3 regions of the Paenibacillus sp. FSL P4-0176 genome follow, and region 3 is predicted to be linked to each of the others. Evidence: riboswitches for the same ligand, from Rfam matches in the RefSeq annotation. Region 3 holds a riboswitch; each other region holds the start of a gene.
What was found. Region 3 has a riboswitch for S-adenosylmethionine ahead of metA (homoserine O-succinyltransferase). Riboswitches for the same ligand answer to the same signal wherever they lie in the genome.
Positions count from the first base shown of each region.

Region 1: it holds a riboswitch for S-adenosylmethionine, as region 3 does, so the genes downstream of both, mmuP (S-methylmethionine permease) here and metA (homoserine O-succinyltransferase) in region 3, are expected to answer to the same signal.
Region 2: it holds a riboswitch for S-adenosylmethionine, as region 3 does, so the genes downstream of both, MKY95_RS27610 (methionine ABC transporter ATP-binding protein) here and metA (homoserine O-succinyltransferase) in region 3, are expected to answer to the same signal.

Region 1 is NZ_CP150242.1:6,307,462-6,315,433, forward strand. It holds gene MKY95_RS29070 (ABC transporter permease) at 1-618, shown strand, start outside; gene mmuM (homocysteine S-methyltransferase) at 702-1,769, opposite strand; gene mmuP (S-methylmethionine permease) at 1,747-3,159, opposite strand; SAM riboswitch class I at 3,252-3,353, opposite strand; gene MKY95_RS29085 (Ger(x)C family spore germination protein) at 3,424-4,626, opposite strand; gene MKY95_RS29090 (spore germination protein) at 4,623-5,723, opposite strand; gene MKY95_RS29095 (spore germination protein) at 5,762-7,474, opposite strand; gene MKY95_RS29100 (PAS domain-containing methyl-accepting chemotaxis protein) at 7,623-7,972, opposite strand, start outside.
Region 2 is NZ_CP150242.1:5,975,503-5,983,474, forward strand. It holds gene MKY95_RS27570 (NAD(P)/FAD-dependent oxidoreductase) at 1-834, shown strand, start outside; gene MKY95_RS27575 (YuzB family protein) at 831-1,085, opposite strand; gene MKY95_RS27580 (NifU family protein) at 1,164-1,409, shown strand; gene MKY95_RS27585 (SDR family oxidoreductase) at 1,548-2,327, opposite strand; gene MKY95_RS27590 (DUF2167 domain-containing protein) at 2,437-3,057, shown strand; gene MKY95_RS27595 (hypothetical protein) at 3,075-3,347, shown strand; gene MKY95_RS27600 (MetQ/NlpA family ABC transporter substrate-binding protein) at 3,471-4,310, opposite strand; gene MKY95_RS27605 (methionine ABC transporter permease) at 4,385-5,044, opposite strand; gene MKY95_RS27610 (methionine ABC transporter ATP-binding protein) at 5,045-6,079, opposite strand; SAM riboswitch class I at 6,206-6,347, opposite strand; gene MKY95_RS27615 (Cthe_2314 family HEPN domain-containing protein) at 6,477-7,193, opposite strand; gene MKY95_RS27620 (heme A synthase) at 7,357-7,972, opposite strand, start outside.
Region 3 is NZ_CP150242.1:2,033,707-2,041,678, reverse strand. It holds gene mqnC (cyclic dehypoxanthinyl futalosine synthase) at 1-6, opposite strand, end outside; gene MKY95_RS09535 (aminotransferase class I/II-fold pyridoxal phosphate-dependent enzyme) at 248-1,420, opposite strand; gene MKY95_RS09530 (PLP-dependent transferase) at 1,417-2,604, opposite strand; gene metA (homoserine O-succinyltransferase) at 2,629-3,546, opposite strand; SAM riboswitch class I at 3,783-3,906, opposite strand; gene corA (magnesium/cobalt transporter CorA) at 4,358-5,293, shown strand; gene MKY95_RS09515 (HRDC domain-containing protein) at 5,364-6,365, opposite strand; gene MKY95_RS09510 (ROK family protein) at 6,542-7,420, opposite strand; gene MKY95_RS09505 (MOSC domain-containing protein) at 7,493-7,972, opposite strand, start outside.

The DNA of each region.
Region 1 (7,972 bases), 3.0 Mb from region 3:
ATCGCCAACATGTCTGTTTCAGGCAGAATCACCATTGATGCCATGAGAAGTGTGAACCCGGGTTATAGTGAATTTGATGTTATATTCATCAATGTGAACGATATGGCAAAAGCGGGTATGGTTGCCTCGGAATTAAATGAGCAATTTAAAGATTTTGCTTCGGTAGTCACTCAGAAGACATTGCTTGATTCGGTTTACGCGGAAGCCGCTAACATCCTTATCTATCCGATGAGTCTGATCGGATTGCTGTTTATCATTGTGACGTTCATCATTATTTTCAGTACCTGTAGAATCACTATCCGTAAAGAAAGCAGAACGTACGGGATATACAAATCGCTGGGAATGACATCTCGTCAAATCCGGTTGTCGCTCACCATGGGAATGTTCATACTGTCCTCCGTGGGAGCCATACTGGGTATTTTCGTCGGCGTATACCTGCTGCCTCTTCTACTCGAAATGGTCCTTTCCGGTTATGGTATCGTACAGCTTCCACTGATCCTGCATTGGGGTGGAATGGTACTGTTCACCTGTCTAAGCATCATTGCAGCCAGTCTTGGCTCGTGGTTCTCTTCGAGAATCATTCGGGAAGCATCGCCACGTATACTGGTTATCGAATAATGTAATCAGAATGCCTTAACACAATAAAACAAGCCCTTCCATACCTCTATAGGATGTGGAAGGGCTTGTTATCATGATATGAACTAATTCCGCCATTTCTTCGCAAGTGCACCAATCTGATGTGGCGTTGTTCGGCAGCAGCCGCCAATAATTTTCGCGCCCGCAGCAACCCACTGCTCCGAAGCATCACTCATGCTGCCACAGGTACCCTGTCCGCTCCACGTCTTCGTTGCTGCATCATATACTTCTCCCGAGTTCGGATACACAATAACAGGTTTATCGCTGGTACGGCTCAAAATACCCACTGCTTCCGTCACCACTTCCATCGGAGCACAGTTCAGGCCAATCGCCGCAACCTGCGGCTCGGAGCCAAACTTCTGTGCACATACCTCAAGCGGTGTGCCCTCGCTGATGCTTGTCCCGTCTTTTAAAGAAAAAGATAACCAAGCATACGCATGAGGGAACTCCTTCAGTACATCAACCAGCACCTGTGCTTCCTGCAACGAAGGAATTGTCTCAAACGCCAAAATGTCAGCACCCGCTTCAATCAGCGCCGCCATACGCGGACGGTGAAATGCGGCCAGCGTCTCATCCGACACGCCGTAATGTCCCACATACTCTGAACCATCCGCCAGATAGGCGCCGTACGGACCAACGGACCCGGCAATAATTGGACGTGGACGAAAACTGTCTCCTTCGCGATCTACTGTACGATCTGTTATATGCTCCTCATTCTCTACGTTCTCGGAACGTACCGAAGGAGCTTCTACAAGCTGACCTGTCGAGCTTTCTCTCCCTACTAAACTACTCTGAACTTCTGCCCACACGTCATCTCTCGCCTGTACAGCCAGTTCCACCGTCTTGCGGATCAGCTCCAGTGCAGCCTGTTCATCAATCCTTCTCTTGCGGAAACCATCCACCGTCGCCTGATAACTGGATGTAATCGCACAGTCGGCTCCTGCTCGAAAATAATCTGCATGGACCTGAACAATAACATCCGGATTCTCAAGCAACACACGAGCAGACCATAGTGGATCATCGAGATCACATCCATGCTGTTCGAGTTCCGTAGCCAACGCTCCATCCAGAATCATGACCGGATGTTCACGAAGGATCTGTTCCATGGGGTTAGTCTGTTGTTCTTGCGTCATGTACTTGTCCTCTTTTCTTATTCACACGTTCTGTCAGATAATAAGCAGCGTAACATACTGCGATAAACGGAACCCCACAATACAGCGCAATTCGCTGTGTCGGGTCAAAGGCAATACCTATGCATGAAGCCAGGCATAATATAAATGAAACAATTGGTACCACCGGATACAGTGGTGTGCGGTAGACCAGATCTTTGACCGCATGTCCTTCCCGGATATATTGTCTGCGGAACATGTATTGGGAAGCGCTGATGCTCATCCATACCGCAACGACAGCCAGACCTGAAATGGAAACCAGCGTAATATACACCGTACCTGGCGCAATGATGCTGGACAGCAAGGCCAGCGCACCACCCACCATACTAATCAGAAGTGCATTCAGCGGTACTCCGCTTTTGGTCAATTTGGCAAACCACGGAGAGATCGTTCTTTTGTCAGCCAGAGACCAGAGCATACGTGAAGATGCATACAGGCCTGAATTGGCAGCAGAGAGAATCGCCGTCAGAATAACAAAGTTCATAATGTCTGCTGCATAGGGTACACCCACCCGCTCCATTACCGCTACAAACGGACTTTCCAGTACACTGGCATCCGACATGGGCAGCAAGGCCGACAAGATAATAATCGTTCCGATGAAGAAAATAACCAAACGCCACAGCGTTGTATGAATAGCCTTTGGTATCGTCTTTTCCGGGTTCTCCGTCTCACCGGCGGCAATGCCGATTAACTCGGTGCCTGAGAAGGCAAAGTTTACAGCAAGCATGGTCATCAATATCGCTGTAGCCCCATGAGGGAACCACCCGGATGCGGTAATATTCGATAGAAATGGAGCCGGTTCAGAATCCGCCATGGGAATGAACCCAAACATGGCTGCGCCACCGATAATAATGAAGATTACGATAGTCACTACTTTTACAGATGAGAACCAGAACTCGGATTCCGCAAAAAATTTCACCGTTAGAGCGTTAAACAGAAAGATCATCAGTGCAAAAACCGCGCTCCATATCCATACGTTTACCGATGGGAACCAGCGCTGCATAAGCAATCCGGCGGCTGTGAATTCGGAGCCAAGCGCAACAGTCCAGGTTAACCAGTATAACCAAGCCACCGTGTAACCTGTTGCCGGTCCGATATATTTGGCTGCATAACTATGAAATGCTCCCGTCTCTGGCATATGAACAGACAGTTCACCAAGACAGAGCATCACCAGATATACAACGATGGCTCCGATCAGATAGGACAGAATGGTTCCCAGTGGTCCCGCCTGCTGAATCGTGTAACCTGAGCTGAGGAATAATCCCGTTCCAATGACTCCTCCGAGAGAGAGCATGACCACATGCCGTGCCTGCATTTTCCGCTGAAAATGCCCTTTGTCGTTGTTGTTCTCCATACCTGCTGCTCCCCTACTTCTTCATCCAGAAAAAACAAAAAAGACCCACTCTGCCTAAAGAGTGCGCCGTTACTGACAAATAAAAACAAACGCTCCTATCTATCAGGCTTTCACCCGCTGGAATTAGCACAGTATCCTTCAGATCTGTTGCTGAGGTTTCTAAGGGCCAGTCCCTCCACCTCTCTGGATAAGAAAATGATTTTTTACTAATATAGCGATCTATCATGAATGTGTCAACAATTAAATAATATATGGCACACCTCGCTATTCGGTGGAAGACCCCGGATTCGTGATGGTGGTCTTTACCTCATAGGTGATCGGCACGGTGCTAAAAATTTTATCCCAATCGTCTTTGACTTTTTTCCATGTTTTAGGTTCTTTAATACGCAAGCTATCCCGAAAATCCGCAACATCTACTTTATAGGTATGCTGCAGTTTGTATAACAACTGTCGAATCTGTTGTTTGGCAAGTTCAGCAAATTCTTTTTCCAATTCACTGAGATACGCACCTTTTTCCTCTTCCTCGGGAGCACGCCAATCCTCCATCAACCAGCCTTCGGATTCAGTTTTCACATGGAATGAAATATCATCGCCAACCACTTTTGGAATTATTGTTGTTTTTTTCTTCTTCATTTCATATACAACAGTGAACCCCTCTTTATTGTATGTCTTCAAGATACCTCCTTTTTCTTTAGGTCTGAGCCAAGATAGCCCTTCTAGATCCGTTTGGCTGAGTTCCCCGATGAATTTTGTTGTTTTCCCATCAAAGATACTGGCACCGGAGAACTTGTCCTCTCCATTGAAGTTCAGTACATTCTGGAGCAAAAAGCTGGAACCGGATTGCATTTGTGCATCTAATTTGGAGAGTAGAACGGGGTCCAGGATTTTATTGGACAAGTATGAATTACCGGTAATACCTGTAAGATAAAATGCTGGAATCCGGGAAGGATCATCTGAAGTCAGAACATCAACAGCGCGATGATGGCTAATCAACACCAGACAGTTAGGACGAATATCGTTATCCCGAAGTACAAAATCCAGCAGCTGGTCCAGACCATACTTTTTGGCGATATCCTTGGACACAACGATAACCTTCAGATGATGTCCGATGAGCGGATGATCTCGTCTCAGTGCAAACTGACGAAAGATTTGCAGCAAGGAATCTCCGGTAAGCTGTTCATTGGAATAGGACGTTTTACCAGAAGCAGGCGAACCGGATTGTTGGCTCTTCTGACTGCTGGAATTACCCGGAGCAATCTGTACCGTGGCTGTCACATTGTTCTGCTTGGAATACCCTCCTCCCTGATTGGCGATGTTCTCCTCAAATTCCGTCTCTTTGCCGATATCGATCCCGAGACCAACGTAGACACTTAGATCCTCTATCTCTCGACTGCTCCAACATCCGGATATCGTTAAGAGAATGCATAATACAGTGGCTAAGCGTAACAACATGCGGAATGTAATCATGCATGCTTGCCTCCTTTTTTGCGAATCAGACTTAACAACAGTAGTACCAGAGGTAAAATGCCAAACAAAAATACGGACACATTGCCTAGCATATCTCCTAGTACGAAGGTATCATCCACTGTTTTGGGTATCATTGCTGTCAGATAAATGAACGGCAGCAGGCCGTACATGATGCCTTTGATTTTTTTGGAACGAAACAAATCACGAATACCCACCGAAGCGCAGTAATGTGTAATTGCTGTAGTCGAAAAGATTTGCATAATCCAGATGACCAGCAATAAGGATTCAAAACGCTCGAATATCAGACCCTGGATTTCGAAGCTTCTTACCAAATCCAGCGTTGGCCAGGTTCGAGTTTTGATGCCATCGAGCGATAAACTGCCTATAACCATCACCACCGTGATCAAGTAGATAATAGTGGATATGAGTATCCCCCAGGTCATCGCTTTATTGCTCTTCTTCGGATTTTTCATATAGGCAGTCATGATTAACATCACCTCATAGCCCGTATAAGATAATAGTGAAGGCTTCAACCCTTGGAAAACGGGCATAATCCCATCACCGAGGACGGGTCTCAGATTGCCAATCTCGAATAGCTGATTACTAAGCAAAATTTCAATCACAAATATAATAATCGTAATCGGAAGGATGATCTCAAACACACGTACGATAACGCCAAGCCCGCCTGAAATCATATATACACCGATCCACATGAAGACCATCACAATCGCCCAGGTGGGGGTGCGTTCGAGCAGATACATCCCAGTCACTTCAGCCATAACTCTGATTTCGAATGCGGCAATAACTATGAAATACATAATCATAGACAATCCCAGTATGTAAGCAATCCAGCTGCCCGTAATCTCACGGGTGAACTGGAAGACGGTTTTCTCCGGAAATCTGCGACACAGGGTAACCAGAATTATTCCCACACCTATGATAATGAATCCAGATAGGATAATGGAAATCCAGACATCCGGTGTTCCGACAGCTTTGCTGGTCGTTCGAGGTAGTGTCAATATCCCGGCACCAAGCATGTAATTGACAATAATTACAACGGCCTGTGTCGTGGTTAGCTTTCCTTGGGAGCCATTCACTTAGTTCACCTCCAGACCTTCAGTAGATGGAATTCCATTTATTTTTTCCGATCATCATCGATCGGATTAGTCATTTTGGGACGCATTCTCATCATATTTAGCGGTGCACGGATAACAAAATCCTTCCATTCATTCATGTGATAGGGAACGGCTGGTGCAACATAAGGTACGCCAAAGCTTGAGAGTCGTGCCAGATGTGTACACACAAGTAGAAAGAACATAACCACGCCAAACAATCCGAGTACGGCTGCGCTGAACATAGCGGCAAATCGTAGAATCCTTAGCGTTAATCCCGCACTATAGACCGGAATCGTAAAGGAAGAGATGGCTGTTACCGCAACGACAATAACCAGAAATTGGCTTATTATTCCCGCTTGCACGGCTGCTTGGCCAATAATCAGACCTCCTACGATACCCATCGCTGGCGCAATCGGTTTGGGCAAGCGTATCCCGGCCTCCCTCAAGATTTCAATTGAAAGCTCCATGATGAGTACCTCAATAATTGAGGGGAATGGCACTCCGGTACGCGTTTCAATAATCGTCAATACCAGCTTGGTTGGAATAAGACCCGGATGGAACGAGATAAACGAGATATAGAGCGCAGGAGCAAGCAATGCCAGCATCGCGGCCATAAAACGCAGCACTCGCAAAAATGTTCCAGGAATCCAGCGTTCATAATAGTCCTCTGGAGACTGAAGCAACATGCTAAAGGTCACCGGTACAATTAATACAAATGGCGTTCCATCCAACAAAATTGCCACTCGGCCTTCCAGAAGGGCACCCATCACTCGGTCAGGTCTTTCCGTATTCAGTACCTGCTGAAAAGGACTCAGCGTATTATCTTCGATGAGTTGTTCCACATAACCTGATTCGAGCATTGAATCCATATCCATCTCTTCGATTCGCTTGCATACTTCTGCAACGAGATTTGGATCGGCAATATCCTGAATATAGGCTATCGCCAAATCTTTTTTGATCCGTGAACCCACTTCATACTTCTTAATAAACAGGCTCTGATCACTTCCATAACGACGTAAAATGCCTGTATTATCGCTTAATTGCTCTGTAAAACCAATACGAGGCCCACGAAGCAGTCCCTCTGACAAGGGTTCATTCATACCTCTTGTTTTGATCTTATGAGCTCCAATTAATAAAGCACCTGGCAAACCATCAACCAGCAGTGCATTTTTCCCAAACAACACACCAACTGCGAGTTCTTGGAGGGACTTCGTCTCCTCAACCAGACTGACAGGAAGTAATTGATCTTGCAGATATGCCGACAGTAAGTGTGCGTTGTCTGGATGAAGGAAACCCTCCTGCTTAAGTAGAGGAACACCTTCGAACATCAACGGTGTAATCAAGTGATCATCAACTAAGTCTTGATCTACCAGGCCTTCGGTATAAATGACCGCAGCCCGTGTATTCGTTCCCCTAATAATAAATTCCCGAATATGCACGTCTGCATTGAGTCCAAAGCTTTCTTTCACACTCGTCAGATTTATGCTGTACTTTTCGGTTAATTTAATATTGGCATAGTGGCCTGTTTCGGTCCCTTCACCCTGCCCTTTGGCTGCTGGCGAGATATCCTTCGAGGATATGGACGATGGCTTCGAACGAGAGAAGCTTCCGCGCTTAATGGCAGCATTGATCCAGCGCATGCTCAATGTAATACCAATTGGAATGATGAAGACCAAGAATGCCTGAATCCATATGGACCAATCCGGCACGTAGGATACAATTGTTGACCACATGTTCCCACCCCAACATTTCTCTGCATGACATAGCTGCAGGTATTCCCAAGTATTGTGTCCCCGTTTGATCACAATAATTCCCGTTTTTTTGAGTACTGAACGACAAAAAAACGGTTCCTGTGAAAGGAACCGCTATTACTATATATTGTTATACGATTCTGGTCACATGCTCCGCTTTGGCATCCAACAAGTGAGCTGAAGCAGCAATTGCTGTAAAATCATTCAATGCGATCTCAATCTGCTTCTGGCTCTGCTCCACATATTCTTCTACTTTTTTGGTGCCACCTGTGATATTGCCAATTTCCTTGGTTATTCCAGTCACGCTATCTCGAATCTCATTAATCGAACTCTCCACCATTGCGGATAGTTTCTTAACTTCCTTGGCCACGATATCGAATCCTCGTCCGTATTCTCCTGCATGTGCAGCCTCAATGGCAGCATTCAACGCGAGCAGTTGCGTCTGAGACGAAATCTCGCGTATCGTTCGTACCACGCCCT
Region 2 (7,972 bases), 3.3 Mb from region 3:
ACTTCGATTGACCTGGAACAGCGTCAGATTGAATTTGAAGGCCAAGACCCGCTCGTGTACGACAAACTTGTCATTGGACTTGGTTGTACAGACCGTTTCCACAACACGCCAGGCGCCGAAGACTACAGCTGTACCATTCAGAGCTTTAGCAAAACACGCGAGACCTACCTGCGCCTTAATGAAGTCAAAGCCTATGGCAATGTGCATATCGTAGGTGGCGGATTAAGTGGTGTCGAGATAGCAGCCGAACTTCGTGAGAGCAGACCGGATCTGAACATCAGCATTTTGGATCGTGGTGAACGTGTATTATCTGCTTTCCCGCAACGTCTATCCGTGTATGTGCATGAATGGTTCAACGAACATCAGGTAGAGACACGCGGGCATATCGCCATTTCACGCGTTGAACCTAATGCCATCTATAACCGGGATGAACAGATTCTAACAGATGCTGTCGTATGGACTGCAGGCATTCAGCCTGTAAAAGTGGTACAGGATCTGGACGTAACCAAAGACCCTCAAGGACGTGTCGTCTTGAATGAATACTACCAAATCCCGGAATATACCGATGTGTACGTCGTTGGTGACTGTGCCAGTGTACCTTATGCACCTAGTGGTCAAGCTGCGGAAGTACAGGGTGAGCAGATCGCCCATATTCAGCATGCCCTCTGGAAAGGCGAAAAGCCCAATCCACATCCACTCAAGCTTCGTGGCACACTGGGTGCACTCGGCAAGAAGTCTGGGTTTGGGCTGATGGGCAAAACGTCCATGATGGGACGTGTACCTCGTATTTTGAAAAGTGGTGTGCTCTGGATGTCCAAGCGCCATCTCGGTTAGTCGAGATCGAGCTCGTCCCAGACATCGGCTTCGGCAATTTTGGCCAGAATGGCGTTATATAGATCTTCCACTTTGTCCGTGATGACAACTTCACCATTCACCAGTGCAAAAGGAGTCATAGAACATTGGCCGCAGTTGGTGAGGCAGCCGTATTCAATCACGTCATAGTCTGGATTTTCTTCCAGTTGATCCATGACTTCATCTGTGCCAAAATGCATATTATTGGCACAAAATTCAATAATCGGTCTCATATAGGTTCACCTGCTTTGTTTGACCATTTTAATTTGTGGCCATTTGTAATATAATATAGGGGAAAGGAGTTGAAAAAAATGAGCGAAAACGCACAAAGCACCATGTATGATGAAGTAATTGATGTGCTTGACAAACTTCGTCCGTTTCTGCAACGCGATGGCGGTGACGTGGAACTGGTCGACGTGGAAGACGGCATTATTAAGCTGAAACTGGTCGGTGCCTGCGGCAGTTGCCCAAGCTCCACCATTACCTTAAAAGCCGGGATTGAACGTGCCCTTCTCGAAGAAGTTGAGGGTGTACAAGAAGTCGTACAAGTATTCTAATCAATCCTTCACGAAATAAACCTCAAGAGCCTTTCGCTTCGCTTGAAGCGGAGGGCTCTTTTTTTGTGTGCATATGCAGAGTGTCCATTTCATCTGTCCCTTTTACCAGATTCCACGTACAATCCTTCAATTCACCTTTTAAGTATCCTCGCGCTGTATGGTCGGACGAATCGGATCAAGTCCTCCAGATACATCCATAATGTTACCTGTTATAAAATCGGAATGATCAAGGCACAGATACGTAATCACTCGTGCAATATCTTCACCGCTGCCTGGGCGCCCTCTTGGCGTTTCCTCGTCGGTGATGCCTGCCATTTCATCAATCGTTTTCTCTTTGTTCGCACCACGAATGTCACCTGGACATACCATGTTAACCGTAATTCCATACGGGGCTTCTTCAACCGCGAGTGTCTTTGTGAACGAAACCAGACCCACCTTGGCAGCCGCATATACGGCGCGATGAGGCCAAGATCTCGCTTCTCCAGCATGACTGAAGCCAAAATGGATAATGCGTCCCCATTGCTTGCGTCTCATCTCTGGCAATACACGCTGATCCAGTAACATCGGTCCCAACAGATTTCCCTGCACAAGCATCTGGACCTCAGCTTCAGAATAATCCGCAAATAATCGTCGTTCACGGACAAATGGACCTGCGTTATTCACCAAAATATCAATGCTGCCCAGGTTACCTTCCACCTGCTCAACCAATGAAGAGATATCTTCCACCTTGGATATATCAGCCTGGATGGCAATGCACCGCACACCCTTGGCTATAATCTGAGCCTTTAAAGCCTCAGCTTCTGTTCTGCTGTGTACATAGTTGAGGGCAATATGACACCCCTGATCTGCCAGACTGAGGGCCGTCATTTTACCAAGACCTTTGGCACTTCCCGTTATGAGGGCAACCTTTCCCTTCACGTTCATCCCCCTCTTCAAAGAGCAGTCACTATCCAGTATAAAAGATTTATCGTCCTCCTACAACTCGCTTATCCACAAGGGATTATCCACCTTTAATTCCAAATATATTTTGACTGAGCAAGCACCTGATGAGTACGATTGGATTACTGGACCAGCATCTGTCTCTCTGGACGGTAAGGCCACCCTGGAAGTCCCTGAAAGCCATTCCTATCTGGATAAGCCCAATACCCAACGCTCGATACTTAACAGTGATGGAAAGCCTAACGGGAATGAAATCGGAAGCCTAACCAGCAATAGTGAATTCGGCTCGTGGTATGTTGTGTTCGAATACGTGAAGACAGGTCATATCCATGATGACGATCAAAATTTGAGTGCCGAAGAACTGTTAAGCAGTTATATCCGAGGCACAGAAGAAGATAACAGAGAACTTGATCCTGAATATAGAACGTACATAACGGGGTGGGAGATCGAACCGACATATGACAGTACCAAACATCAGTTGGTTTACTCCCTCGGTTTTAAGAATGCTGATCAGCAAGCCATGGTCAATTACAATGTAAAACTCCTGACACGCGAAGGGTACATCACAGCCATTCTGGTTACCGATACGGCCAACTTTCAACAGAGCCGCCAGGTATTCGAGGAAACTGTCCTTAATCAACTTAGCATCAATGCAGGATATACCTACGAGGAGTACAATGCTTCGACTGACAAAAAACATCCACCATAGGGCTCAACAGTCTTCTGATGGGAGGGATCGGGTACACGGCTTCCCAGAAATTCAGTGCTCTTCTTTTGCTCAAAAAAGGATGGGCTTTGATCCTCGTTGTCGTCCTTGGGTTAATCGGTTGGATCAGATACAAAATCAAAAGCTCACACGGAGAAGAAGAGAAACTCTCTCCCTCCGAGAGGACGTACCTGCAAGAAGCCGATGAACAGCAGTATGCTGATCAGAATGAATTATCCTACTACCTCCAATCTGGGCATCCATCCAACGCGGAGAAACAAGATAAGCCCTAACCCTTCCCTTGTTGATCCCCACGTCAGCACAGATTAGGAAACATAAAATAAGCCGTATATCTCTTCAGAAGAGATATACGGCTTAATCTTAATAGCTTCACATCATATCATACATATCGTGAATTATTCAGTTGCAGGTTCAACTGCACCTTTATAACGTTCTTTGATGAATGTTTTTACTTCTTCGGAGTGCAAAGCAGCAGCCAGTTTTTTGATTGCATCTGCATCCTTGTTGTCCTCACGGGAAACGAGGATGTTTGCGTATGGGTTACCTTGCAGATCTTCGATCAGCAAAGCATCATTCGCCGGATTCAGGTTCGCTTCAAGCGCATAGTTAGCGTTGATAAATACCAGATCCGCTTCATCCAATTGACGAGGCATCATGGCTGCATCCAGCTCGATGATATCCAGGTTCTTCGGATTGGCTGTGATATCTTGAATCGTAGATGTAATATTTGTGTTGTCTTTCAGCGTAATGATACCTTCCTTCGCAAGTAGCAACAAAGCACGTCCACCATTGGATGGGTCATTTGGAATTGCTACTTTTGCGCCGTCTGCCAATTCATCCAAAGACTTAATCTTTTTGGAGTATCCACCAAAAGGTTCAACATGAACAGGTGTTACAGAAACGAGGTTGAATCCACGTTCTTTATTCTCTGTGTCCAGATATGGTTGGTGCTGGAAGAAGTTTGCATCCAATTTTTTGTCAGCAAGTTGCTGATTGGGTTGAACATAGTCGTTGAATGTAACGACTTGCAGACGGATACCTTGTGCTTCCAGTTCAGGCTTGATGCTTTCCAGAATCTCTGCGTGTGGTGTAGGTGAAGCTCCAACTTTCAATTCAACTGTACGAGGTGCACCTGCTGAATTGTCTGCGCCGCTATCGGCGTCCTTGTTGTTTCCGCAAGCTGCGAGAACCGCAATCAACATAAGACTAAGTAGAGCAAAAGACCATTTTTTCATGTGTAAAACCCCTTCTCTAATCATTTTGTCATGTGGCATCTGCATTAATGCATATCCATCATGTTATCTATGTGTTATTTCCTGGTGAAAAATGTAACCAAGCGATCTCCAGCCATCTGGAGAATTTGCACTAGAATGATCATCGACACTACGGATATGATCATAATTTCATTTTGATAACGGAAGTATCCATAGTTGATTGCCAGTGTTCCCAGACCTCCACCGCCAACCATGCCCGCCATCGCCGTATAGGAGACGAGCGTAACAATGGTGATCGTTATACCAGCAAGCAGTCCAGGCAGTGCCTCAGGCAGTAACACCCGTCTTACAATCTGTCCGGTCGATGCACCCATCGACTGTGCCGCTTCAATGACACCACGATCAACTTCTCGCAACGTCGTCTCCACCAAACGAGCAAAATAAGGAGCTGCTGAAATCACCAAAGGAGGTATAACGCCGAGCACCCCCGTAGCTGTACCGACGAGTATACGAGTGAATGGAATAAGAGCAACAATCAATATGATAAATGGGACTGAGCGCAAAATATTCACAATCAGGGATAGTATAGTGTACACTGCCCGTGACTTAATCGAAGCAGATCGGGCTGTCATGAATAGCAGTACTCCGAGCGGTAAACCTAAGATAACGGTAAACAAGCCTGATACACCCAAAATTTGCAGTGTCTCTATGGAAGCTTTACCAACCTCTTCCCAACGTACGGTTGAAAAATCCATCTAACGAAGCACCTCCACATCAAGTCCCTCAGCGGTTAATTCTGATATCGTCCGATCAATCGCATTTGAATCACCCTCGAACCGAACGGTCAGCTGCCCATAAGGAACCTGTTTGATCGTAGAGATTGTACCTTGCAGGATGGCAAAATCCACGCCTGTTTTACGTACCGTTCTAGACAAAATCGCTTCATACGTTTTGTTACCCAGAAAGGATATCTTCACAAGTTTGGAAGCAGCACCTGCCTGCAATTCAACGCCTGCATTTGCCAGAGCGGTCTCTTCCAGAGCAAGTCCAGCTTCATGGTCACGCATCATGAAGTCCCGCGTAATCGCATGCTGCGGCTTCAGGAACACGTCTGTTACAGGTCCTTGTTCCACAATGCCACCTTGATGAATGACAGCCACCTTGTCACAGATGTTCTGAATGACATGCATCTCATGTGTGATCAGCACAATCGTAAGGTTGTACTTTTCATTAATGTCGAGTAATAACTTAAGGATTGAATTTGTCGTCTGCGGATCAAGTGCCGAAGTTGCCTCATCACAGAGAAGAACATTTGGGTCACTTGCAAGTGCTCTCGCAATCCCTACACGTTGTTTTTGGCCACCCGATAATTGAGCCGGATATTTGCTGCTATGGTGCTCCAGACCAACCAGTGCGAGCATTTCCTTCACTTTGCGATCAATGGCTTCCTTGGGTGTATTCACAAGCTTTAGTGGAAAAGCTACATTGTCATATACCGTTGCCGAAGATAACAGATTAAAGTGTTGAAAAATCATCCCGATCTTGCGTCTCTGTTGCTGCAATTCGGTTTTGCTCAGTTCAGTCAGGTTGATTCCGTCGACCCATACCTCACCCTCCGTAGGCCGTTCCAGCAAATTAATGCAGCGAATCAATGTGCTTTTTCCAGCTCCGGAATGGCCAATCACACCGTAGATTTCACCCTTTTGGATGCTCAAATTCAGCTCGGATAACGCTGTTGTAGATTTTGCCCCTTTGCCGTACGTTTTCGTTAAACCTTTTAATTCAATCAATCGCACTTGCCCCTTTCCAAACACCTACATGTATCTTTACCCGATCTAAAGGAAAACTCCCCTTAAAGTACAAAAAAAGAGCCCTTTGCAGATACAAAGAGGGCTCTTCACGTGAAAGAATATACCTTCTCATCTGCCAAAATCGTGTCTTGCACCATTTTGTAGGAATTAGCACCTAACATCTATAACGAATGATACATGTATCATGTCATTACAAATCGGTTGCCGGGCTTCATCGGGCCTGTCCCTCCGCCGCTCTCGATAAGAAATATGTTGTTGTAGGATTTTATAAGTTCATGTAGTTTATGCTTTATAATGTGAACGTAACTTCCGAAATATCAGTTATATCCATGTAACATTCGATTGAAACTCAGTATATTCCAAGTATTCCGATTTGTCAAAGGGAATTATTTCTTTTCCATATTTTATTGATATAACTATAAGAGGCTGTTAACGTTTCACAGACCATATCCACGCCCTGACGCATTTCCTGCACATGCTGATTCAGATCCTCCAATTTCACTTTACCTTGCAAGGTCTGGTGTAACTGCCACAGGTCATCGTGCATTTCTGAGTTCATGTAGTGAATTTCCATATTACGTCGCTTGCGCAGCTTGCTCATCGGTTCACGATAAGAGTCCTTGATCTGTATTAATTGCAATGCAAGATCATGATGCTCCCTTGCATAGTCGAACTGCCTTAACACAGTAAAATAAGAAAAATGCGCTTTGGTATTGGAAGTATTCAGCTGGAATATTTCATTTAATACCGTGCCGACTTTATCCAGAATGGCAAAGCAGCGGATAAAGCCATCTTTGTAGAAATACACATACCGTGCATACTCGGCTTTTTCAGTCGGCGTCATATCATCCGTTGATCCTGCAACGACCTTTTTACGAAAATGAGCAGCAGCGAAACAGCTTTGCTCCAGTTCATCCAGTGAGGAGATGAGTCCCTGAGTCCACACATACAGTTTCCGATAGTCATGCGTGGGATCATGGTCCACATGCATTTGTCGTTGAAATAGCTCAAGCGTATGCGCCATTGCGTCCATCGCTGCCTTCAATTTACCTTCGTTTATACGCGGCTTTTCCCCCAACAACGTTCGCAGCATATCTAACCTCCTCTTTTCCAAATCAACAAGAATTCATCACCGTAAACGAAACATCATTCATTCCGTGTAATTGCTGCTTGCCATAGGTTGCCCTGATCCCTCTGACATCAAACAAAGTCCACCTGTCCAATGATGTACATCACTGGATGGTGGACTTTCATATTTAAAAACGATTAGCCGGGCGATGTAGCTTGTACACCAGGAAACTCATATACGTTAAGACTCCGAACAATATGGCGATATCCAGCATATGAGCAAGAGCTACGAACATGTATACTTCCGGACGGTTCATTGTCACCATCATGAAAATACCAATGACTACTTGCATCAGAATAAGAACAACGGATACCACACCCAGAGTACGCATTTCCTTGTTGTCCGGATGATTACGGTAAGCGAAATGACCCAGGATTGCGATAACAATCACGAGCGACGCAGCTGCTGCACGGTGAGCAAAAGCAACCGCTACCCCACCCGAAAGCTCAGGAATAATCTGACCGTTACAAAGCGGAAATCCAGAACATCCGCCGGCAGAATCCGTGTGACTCACAAATGCACCTGTGTATACCACGAGATATGTGTAAATGGTGGAGAACCAGACCAGATTCCTGAATTTTTTGCTAACCCGAGGGTATTTATTCAGGCGCTCCAATCCGCCATCTTTGGCCTCCTGCCTTATGCCCAGCGCCATCATTAGAGAACTGGCAAAAGCAATCAGTGCAAAACCAAAATGCAGTGCCATGACTGCTGAAGATTGGGAGAAGACAACGGCAAAAGCC
Region 3 (7,972 bases):
ACTCATCGTAAAAAAGCCTCCCTCATGAAGAGAAATTATATAACGATCCGTCCCAACTTGTTCAAGAGAAGCAAGTTCTGGTGGCAACATCGTATTTCTGTACTCCACATATCGTAACACAGGTTACATGTGAAAAAAAGCACCTTATGTACAGGTGCTTTAAAAATAAGTAAAAATTTTTACATATGGAAAAGAATTAGTTCGAACTTAAGTGATACACATCGGCGTATTCGGGCATCCATTTTTGTTAGGATTCCTGAAGTGCTTGCTCCAAATCTACAATCAGATCTTCGATATCTTCCAGACCTACGGAGAAGCGCAGCAATCCATCTGTAATGCCACGGTCACGGCGAACCTCAGCCGGCATTGCCGCATGAGACATCATCGCTGGGTAGGACAGAATACTCTCCACAGCTCCCAAGCTTACAGCAACAATAGGTAGCTTCACCCGGTTAAGAACTGCTTTTGCACGATCACCTGAACCGACGTCAAAAGAAACGACAGCTCCATATCCTGTGGACTGGCGCTCATGTGCCTCACGGCCCGGATGATCCTCCAGTCCAGGATAAAAGACAGCGGTAATATCACTGCGCTCATTAAGCCATGCCGCCAGTTTGGCTGTGCTCCGTTCACTATGAGCCATGCGAGCCCCCAAGGTTTTCATCCCGCGCATCAAAAGCCAGGATTCTTGTGCCCCGAGTACAGTTCCAAGTCCATTTTGCAGCTGTTTCAGTTGTACGCCAAGTGATTCCGTGCGAGCAACAGCTAACCCTGCAAGTACATCACTGTGACCTCCGAGAAACTTCGTAGCACTATGTACGACGATGTCCACACCAAGCTCAATTGGACGCTGATAGTAAGGTGTCATAAAGGTGTTATCCAGAATCGTGATCAGGTCATGTTCCTTCGACCAGTCAGTTACGGCAGCGATATCCGTAATTCGCAGTGTAGGGTTGGACGGTGTTTCCATATAAACTGCCTTGGTGTTTGGCTTGAGTGCCGCTTTCACTTCATCTATATTGGTCATGTCTACAAAGGTTGTCTCGATCTGCATACGGCTTAATATGGAAGTAAGCAAACGATACGTACCTCCATATACGTCTTCCGTTACAATCATGTGGTCCCCTGCGGAGAACATCATGAACACGCTTGAGATCGCAGCCATCCCCGAAGAATAGGCAAAGCCTCGTGCGCCGCCCTCCAGCAATGTGATGTAATCTTCCAAAGCCTGACGTGTCGGATTACCCGAACGACTGTAATCATGTTGAGGCGGATTGAAGATATCAAAATGATGGAATGTTGATGCTTGGTAGATCGGTACACTGGAGGCTCCAGTCGTTTTGTCAATCTCATCACCAAAATGGAGCAATTTGGTATCAAATTTCAACTCGGAATTGGGCTTGTTGTTGGACTCACTCATGAGTGCACGCCTCCTTCCACTTCCTGTTGTGCAGCTGTCAGAGCATTGCCGAGATCTGCAATCAGATCATCCGCATGTTCAATGCCTACAGAGAACCGGAGCAGACGGTCATCCACACCTACGGCTTCACGAATTTCAAGCGGAATATCCGCATGCGTTTGTACTGCCGGATAAGTCATGAGTGATTCAACTCCGCCGAGACTTTCGGCAAAAGCAATGAGTTTGATATGACGAAGTAATGGTTCAACATAACGTGCATCCTTCACTTTAAAAGAGAAGATACCGGTGTTACCCGTGGATTGTTTATTCTGTATCTCATACCCTGGATGATCGGATAGTCCTGGATGATACACTTCAACCACCGCTGGGTGCTCAAGCAAGTATTTGGCAATAGTAAGTGCATTGTGCTCATGACGCTCCATGCGAAGAGCCAGCGTTTTCATACCTTTCATCAACTGGTAGGAGTCACTTGGAGATAATACGGCTCCAATAGAATTATGCAGGAACGCCATCTCTGCAGATAACGCCTCACCTTTGGTAATAATTAGTCCGGCGAGCACATCATTATGTCCGCCCAGATATTTGGTAGCGCTATGAATGATGATATCGGCCCCCAGTTCAATCGGACGTTGGAAAAATGGAGTCAACAACGTGTTGTCAACAATGGTCAACAGGTTGTAACTTTTCGCCCAGGAAGCAACGGCTTCCACATCGGTGATCATCATCAGTGGGTTGGTTGGTGTCTCAATAAATACAGCTTTTGTATTCGGTTGACGAACCTTCTCCAGTGCTGCCAGGTCATTCGTGTCCACATAACTTGCAGTTACGCCGAAACGGGACAGAATACGTTCCAGCAGACGATAGGTTCCACCATACAGATCCAGCGATACAATCAGATGATCCCCTTGACCAAACATGGCGAAGATCGTTTGCAGCGCGGCCATTCCCGAGCTACAGGCAAAACCTGCATCACCGGACTCCAGCGCTGCGGCAGCTTCTTCCAATACTTTTCGGGTTGGATTAGTCGTACGAATATAATCAAACCCCGTGCTTTGTCCAAGCTTCGGGTGGCGAAACGCAGTGGATTGATAGATCGGAAAGTTAATGGCGCCTGTTACCGGTTCATTAATGGACCCAATTTGTGCTAAGCGGCTTTCGATTTTCAACTTGTTGTTGTCTTCCATTGCTGCATCCTCCTGTAATCTCGATTAGATTTGCGGGCCAATATCGTAAGGTGTTTCTTGATACACATAGTAATTGAGCCAGTTAGAGAATAATAAGTTGGCATGAGCGCGCCAAGTAGCTGGTGGCACACGGGAAGGGTCGTCATTCGGATAATAATGTCTAGGCAATGCGATATCCAAACCTTTGGCTGCATCCCGGTCATACTCCCACTTTAATGAGAACGGGTCATACTCGGCATGTCCTGTGGCAAAAATCTGTTTGCCGTCTTTGGTAGCAACCAGGAAGATCCCCGCTTCCTCGGATTCAGCCAAAATCTCTAAATTCTCATTCTTTTCAATATCTTCGCGTCTCACTTCCGTATGACGGGAATGTGGAACGTTGAATACTTCATCGAATCCACGCAACAATGGAACATGTGGTTTATTAATGGTATGTGGGAAAACGCCAAAACACTTTTCATCAAGTGCAACCTTGGGTACATCAAAATGATGGTATAAACCTGCCTGGGAAGCCCAACATATGTGGAGGGTTGAAGTCACATTGGTTTTGGTCCATTCGAAGATCTCCTGGATTTCATTCCAATAGTTCACGTCTTCGAAATCCATCTGTTCCACCGGGGCACCCGTAATGATCATTCCATCGAAACGGCGGTGCTCAATCTCATCAAAGGTTTTATAGAACAGATCCAAATACTCCTGAGACGTATTCTTCGACGTATGGGATTTGGGATGTACGAGAACGACATCCACCTGAATAGGCGTGTTTCCCACCAGACGAAGCAATTGTGTTTCGGTCGTTTCCTTTGTGGGCATCAGGTTTAATATAGCGATACGGAGTGGACGAATATCCTGCTGATATGCAGAAGTTTCATCCATGACGAAGATATTCTCTCCTTCAAGTACTTCTTTTGCTGGCAGAGTATCGGGTATTTTGATTGGCATAGTAAGTCTAACTCCTCCTTGTGCATAGATAGATGCAGCCACCCCTGGCTTGATATCTTCACATCAATACAGTTATAGACTGCCTTGAGCTTGTAAAAACATTGAATTGCTCTTTCATCCAACGTTACAAACAACCTCAAGTTCCTTAGCGAAAATCACTGCTGAGAAGTCGGGGCATATAACAAAGACCTTCCTCGGATTTCGAGAAAGGTCATATGTAAAAAAGATATGCGCCTCTCTCATCTCTCAGTTACAACAGTGCCACCTGACACTTAGTCGCTGCAAGAATTAGCACCGTGCGGTATACCGCCGGTTGCCGGGTTTCATCGGGCCAGTCCCTCCACCTACTCTTGATAAGATTTCGCTGTATTAGATTGTAATTAAATATGGTTCACCGTCTACTTTATTACATTAATGCCCTCACGTCAAGATGCAGTTCGATGTCTGCTTCCCAGATCGGAACCGTTCATCATCCGTTGTCATAGACTGCCTCAGGGCGCGAAATAGACACATTTTTGCGCTTGAAAGCACCTTGTACCAGCGGTATACTAAACAAGGTGTTATAAACCCTTATGTGAGAGGTGACATATTAAATGGATGGCGACCCGAGGCCTGACTGGCAGCCGAATTCCGACAAACTGCATAAAGAATTAACATCAGCATGCCGGCAGCGGGACGTGACTTCCGTTTGATTATATAGTGAACGCAGCCCTGATCTCCAGGCTCCGCTGCCGACCGGCTGATTTGTTCTTTTTGCGCCCATAATGATAATATCCGCCAAGTTGGCGGGTGCAGAAGGAGTAGATTAACGATGAAAATCCGGTTGGTAAACAACGGTGTATTTATTCCGGTGGACGACATTCAGCAGGCGCTGACTCCACCAGCGGAAGGATTTTACTGGATTGATGCAGACATAGACGATTTGGCGGTACTTCAGCCGCTGTTCTTGATGCATGATCTGGCTGTGGAAGACTGTCTTAGTGACGAAGAACAACGTCCGAAGATTGAAATTTATGAGAACCATTATTTTATTGTGATTAATAGCATTCGTTTTGATGATGAAGAGATATTTCTACGTGCGGTCAACTTATTCCTCGGCAGACATTTCATTATTAGTGTTACCAAGCACAAGGTCAGCGAATTGCGCACACTGAAACCCATCCTGTGGGAACAGGAAATCAGTACACCGGATCGTCTGCTGTATTTGCTGGTTGACTTGATTGTTGATAATTATTTCACCGTAGGTGACCGAATTGAAGCACGGATCGAGAAGCTTGAGGAAGACATTCTGATGCACACCAAAAAGTCACATCTGAATGAAATCATCGGGCTACGCAGTGAGATTCTGTGGCTGAAAAAAGTCCTTGGACCTCAGAAAGAGGTAATTAACACCTTGAATAAAAAAGATCTGCGTCTCATCGATGATCAACTGCAAAAGTATTTCAGTGACATCTATGAGAATGCTGTAAAAATATCTGAAACCTTTGAGACTTATCGCGACCTGATGGGCAACTTGCGAGAAGCCTACCAATCCAGTATTGCGAACCGGGCGAATGAAATCATGCGTGTATTTACCGCCATTACCACGGTCTTCATGCCGCTGACGGTCATTACCGGTATATACGGTATGAACTTTACGAATATGCCCGAGCTTAACTGGAAATACAGCTATTTTGTTGTGATTGGCCTAATGGTTACCCTGGGCCTGAGCATGTTCTTCATTTTCCGCAAGAAAGACTGGGTATGAACTCGTATGAAATAACAAAGACGAAGCGCTCCTCCGGGAGAAACGCCTCGTCTTTTTTCATTTCTGATTATTAACCAACATTCTTCTCTGTCTCTGCGTGCCGACGGAAGCGGATTCGAATCATGCGCAGTCTTTCATAGACCTGCTCCAGACTTCCTCCATCGGGTTTCTCTCCTCCATACACCTTATGTAATACTGGCTTCAGGAACGTATCTCCCAGCTCCTCATACGCACTCCATACGGCCTCTTGTTCGTTCTCTGGCATCACTGCCAGCTCCACATCAAGAAGACAATCGGTGTCATAACCTTCGTGATCCAGTGCCTCTAACAGCTCAACCAACTCGCGTCGGGATAATCCGGATCGATGAACAATCTCCTCTAACGTATACCCTTCCTTCATGCCTTCAAGCACCTGCTTACGCGTGGTGAACTTATCAAGTTCCTGCTTATACTTCTGCTCTCTCTGCTTGTATAACCAACTCTCATACTCTTCTTCCTTCAGCGCCGTGTATACCCAGTCCAGCGGGAATGTCGTTGAACGCTCCAGTCCGGTTGTAATCTCCATCCATTCCGTACCATACTCAGTTGCTTTGCTCTCTCCTACTCCCGGAAGTTGCATCAGTTCATCAAGCGATTGCGGAACAAAGGCACTGATCAAACGCAACAGACGATTCGTTGCAATAAAATACGGTGCCTTCCGGTCAGACACAGCTCTCTTCCTGCGCCATGTGCACAGATCCGTATATAATTGCTCATTGCCGTATAACTCACTGTAACAATGGAGCCGCTGTCCACCATAACTGCGTGACTTCAGATCATCATTCTCATGAAATAACCCCTGCAACTGCGGTCGGTACCCCTCACTCATCTGTATGGCAAGCTGATGACGGTAAATATGAAGCAGCTCCTCCCAAGAAGTCCCTTCATACCAGATGCTGTCCTCACGCTCTCCTTCCTCGTAGCGACTCCATCCCAGCTGCCAACTATCTTCCTCTTCCCCAATCCATAACTGTGCATACTCTGCATTCTGATCTGACATTCTGGACAATCTGTTCATGAAAATGACTTCCATTTTCGTTCCCTCCCTTTGAATATTCAGCTTATACGAGTTAGAGATACTACCTATAGGCAGCACAAAAAAACACCCCTCCTGCAAAATCCATGCAAGAGAGGTGCTTCCTCATTAACCGTACTATGCTGTTGCCCATATCATACCACAATGGTAAAATTCGTCAATCCCTTAATGACCTACTTATTCAATGCCAACTTGGCAAGCGCCAGTGAACCACACAGACCCGCATTGTCACCAAGTCCTGGTGAAACAACATACTGGTCAATGTCGGATTGAAGTGCCGGATGCTGAACGTATCCAGCCAGCAACTCCTGCAGTTTGCTACGAACCATCGGGAACAGGTGCTCCTGCTTCATTACTCCGCCACCCATGACAATTTTCTGCGGAGAGAGAATCAGAACATAGTTCATCAGGGCGTGTGCCAGGTAATGCGCTTCGATCTCCCAAGCTTTATGATCTGCAGGCAGTTCATAAGCCGGTTGCTCCCAACGTTTGTTAATGGCCGGTCCTGCTGCAAGGCCTTCGAGGCAGTCACCATGATACGGACAGAAACCCTCGTATGTATCCTCCGGATGTCTGCGTACAATGATATGTCCCATCTCTGGATGTGACAATCCATGGACCATTTTACCGCCAACCACAGCACCTGCACCAATACCTGTACCCACAGTGATATACAGACAGCTCTCAAGACCTTGTGCAGCGCCCCAGGTTGCTTCTCCAAGTGCCGCACCATTCACATCCGTATCAAATGTCATCGGCACATCAAAATGCTCCTTGAGCTTTCCAATCACGTTATACTGTCCCCAATGTGGTTTAGGTGTTGTTGTGATATAGCCATATGTTGGGCTTCCTTCAATCGGATCAATCGGACCGAATGAACCTACACCCAGAGCTTCAATGCCTTTGCCTTCAAAAAATGAAATCACTTGAGCCATGGTCTCTTCCGGTGTTGTTGTTGGAAAACTTACGCGTTCCAGAACTTCGCCGTTTTCTGTGCCAATACCACATACAAATTTGGTTCCGCCTGCTTCAATTGCGCCTAAGATCGTCATGTTAGTCACACTCCCAAGTTAGTTTAAAAAGGAATTCGAATTGCTTTACTTGATGACACGATAATTACCCTGCTACTTGTTCTCCAGCTTGGACAATCGTTTCATTAACGTTTGCCTCCAGCTGTCTGACAGCGCAGGAATAGCCAGCAACGCCTGAATACCTTCGACAGTTTCTTTCCCCTGATGCATGATTCGATTGGCTTCAAGAACCGTCATTGAGGCTGGATCGGTGCTGATCCGTCGAAATATCGATGAAGGCCTTACCTCACCTTCTTGCAGTACACGAAAGTAAAAGCCGGTGTATCCACTCTCCTGAAAATAAACAGGCAGCTCCTTATAGTCATACCTCGCACCCAGCTTGAAGCAAGGTTGTCTGGGCTGACTGACCTGCACTGTGGCTTCGCCCAACTCGTACACATCACCAATCCGTACGTCTTCTTCGGCACAACCTTCAACCGTCAGATTTTCTCCACAAGCTCCCCAATCCAGCCTGCGATCCATCAGTTGTTCCAGCGCCGGATAACGACTGTAATCGTATACACAAACGGCTTT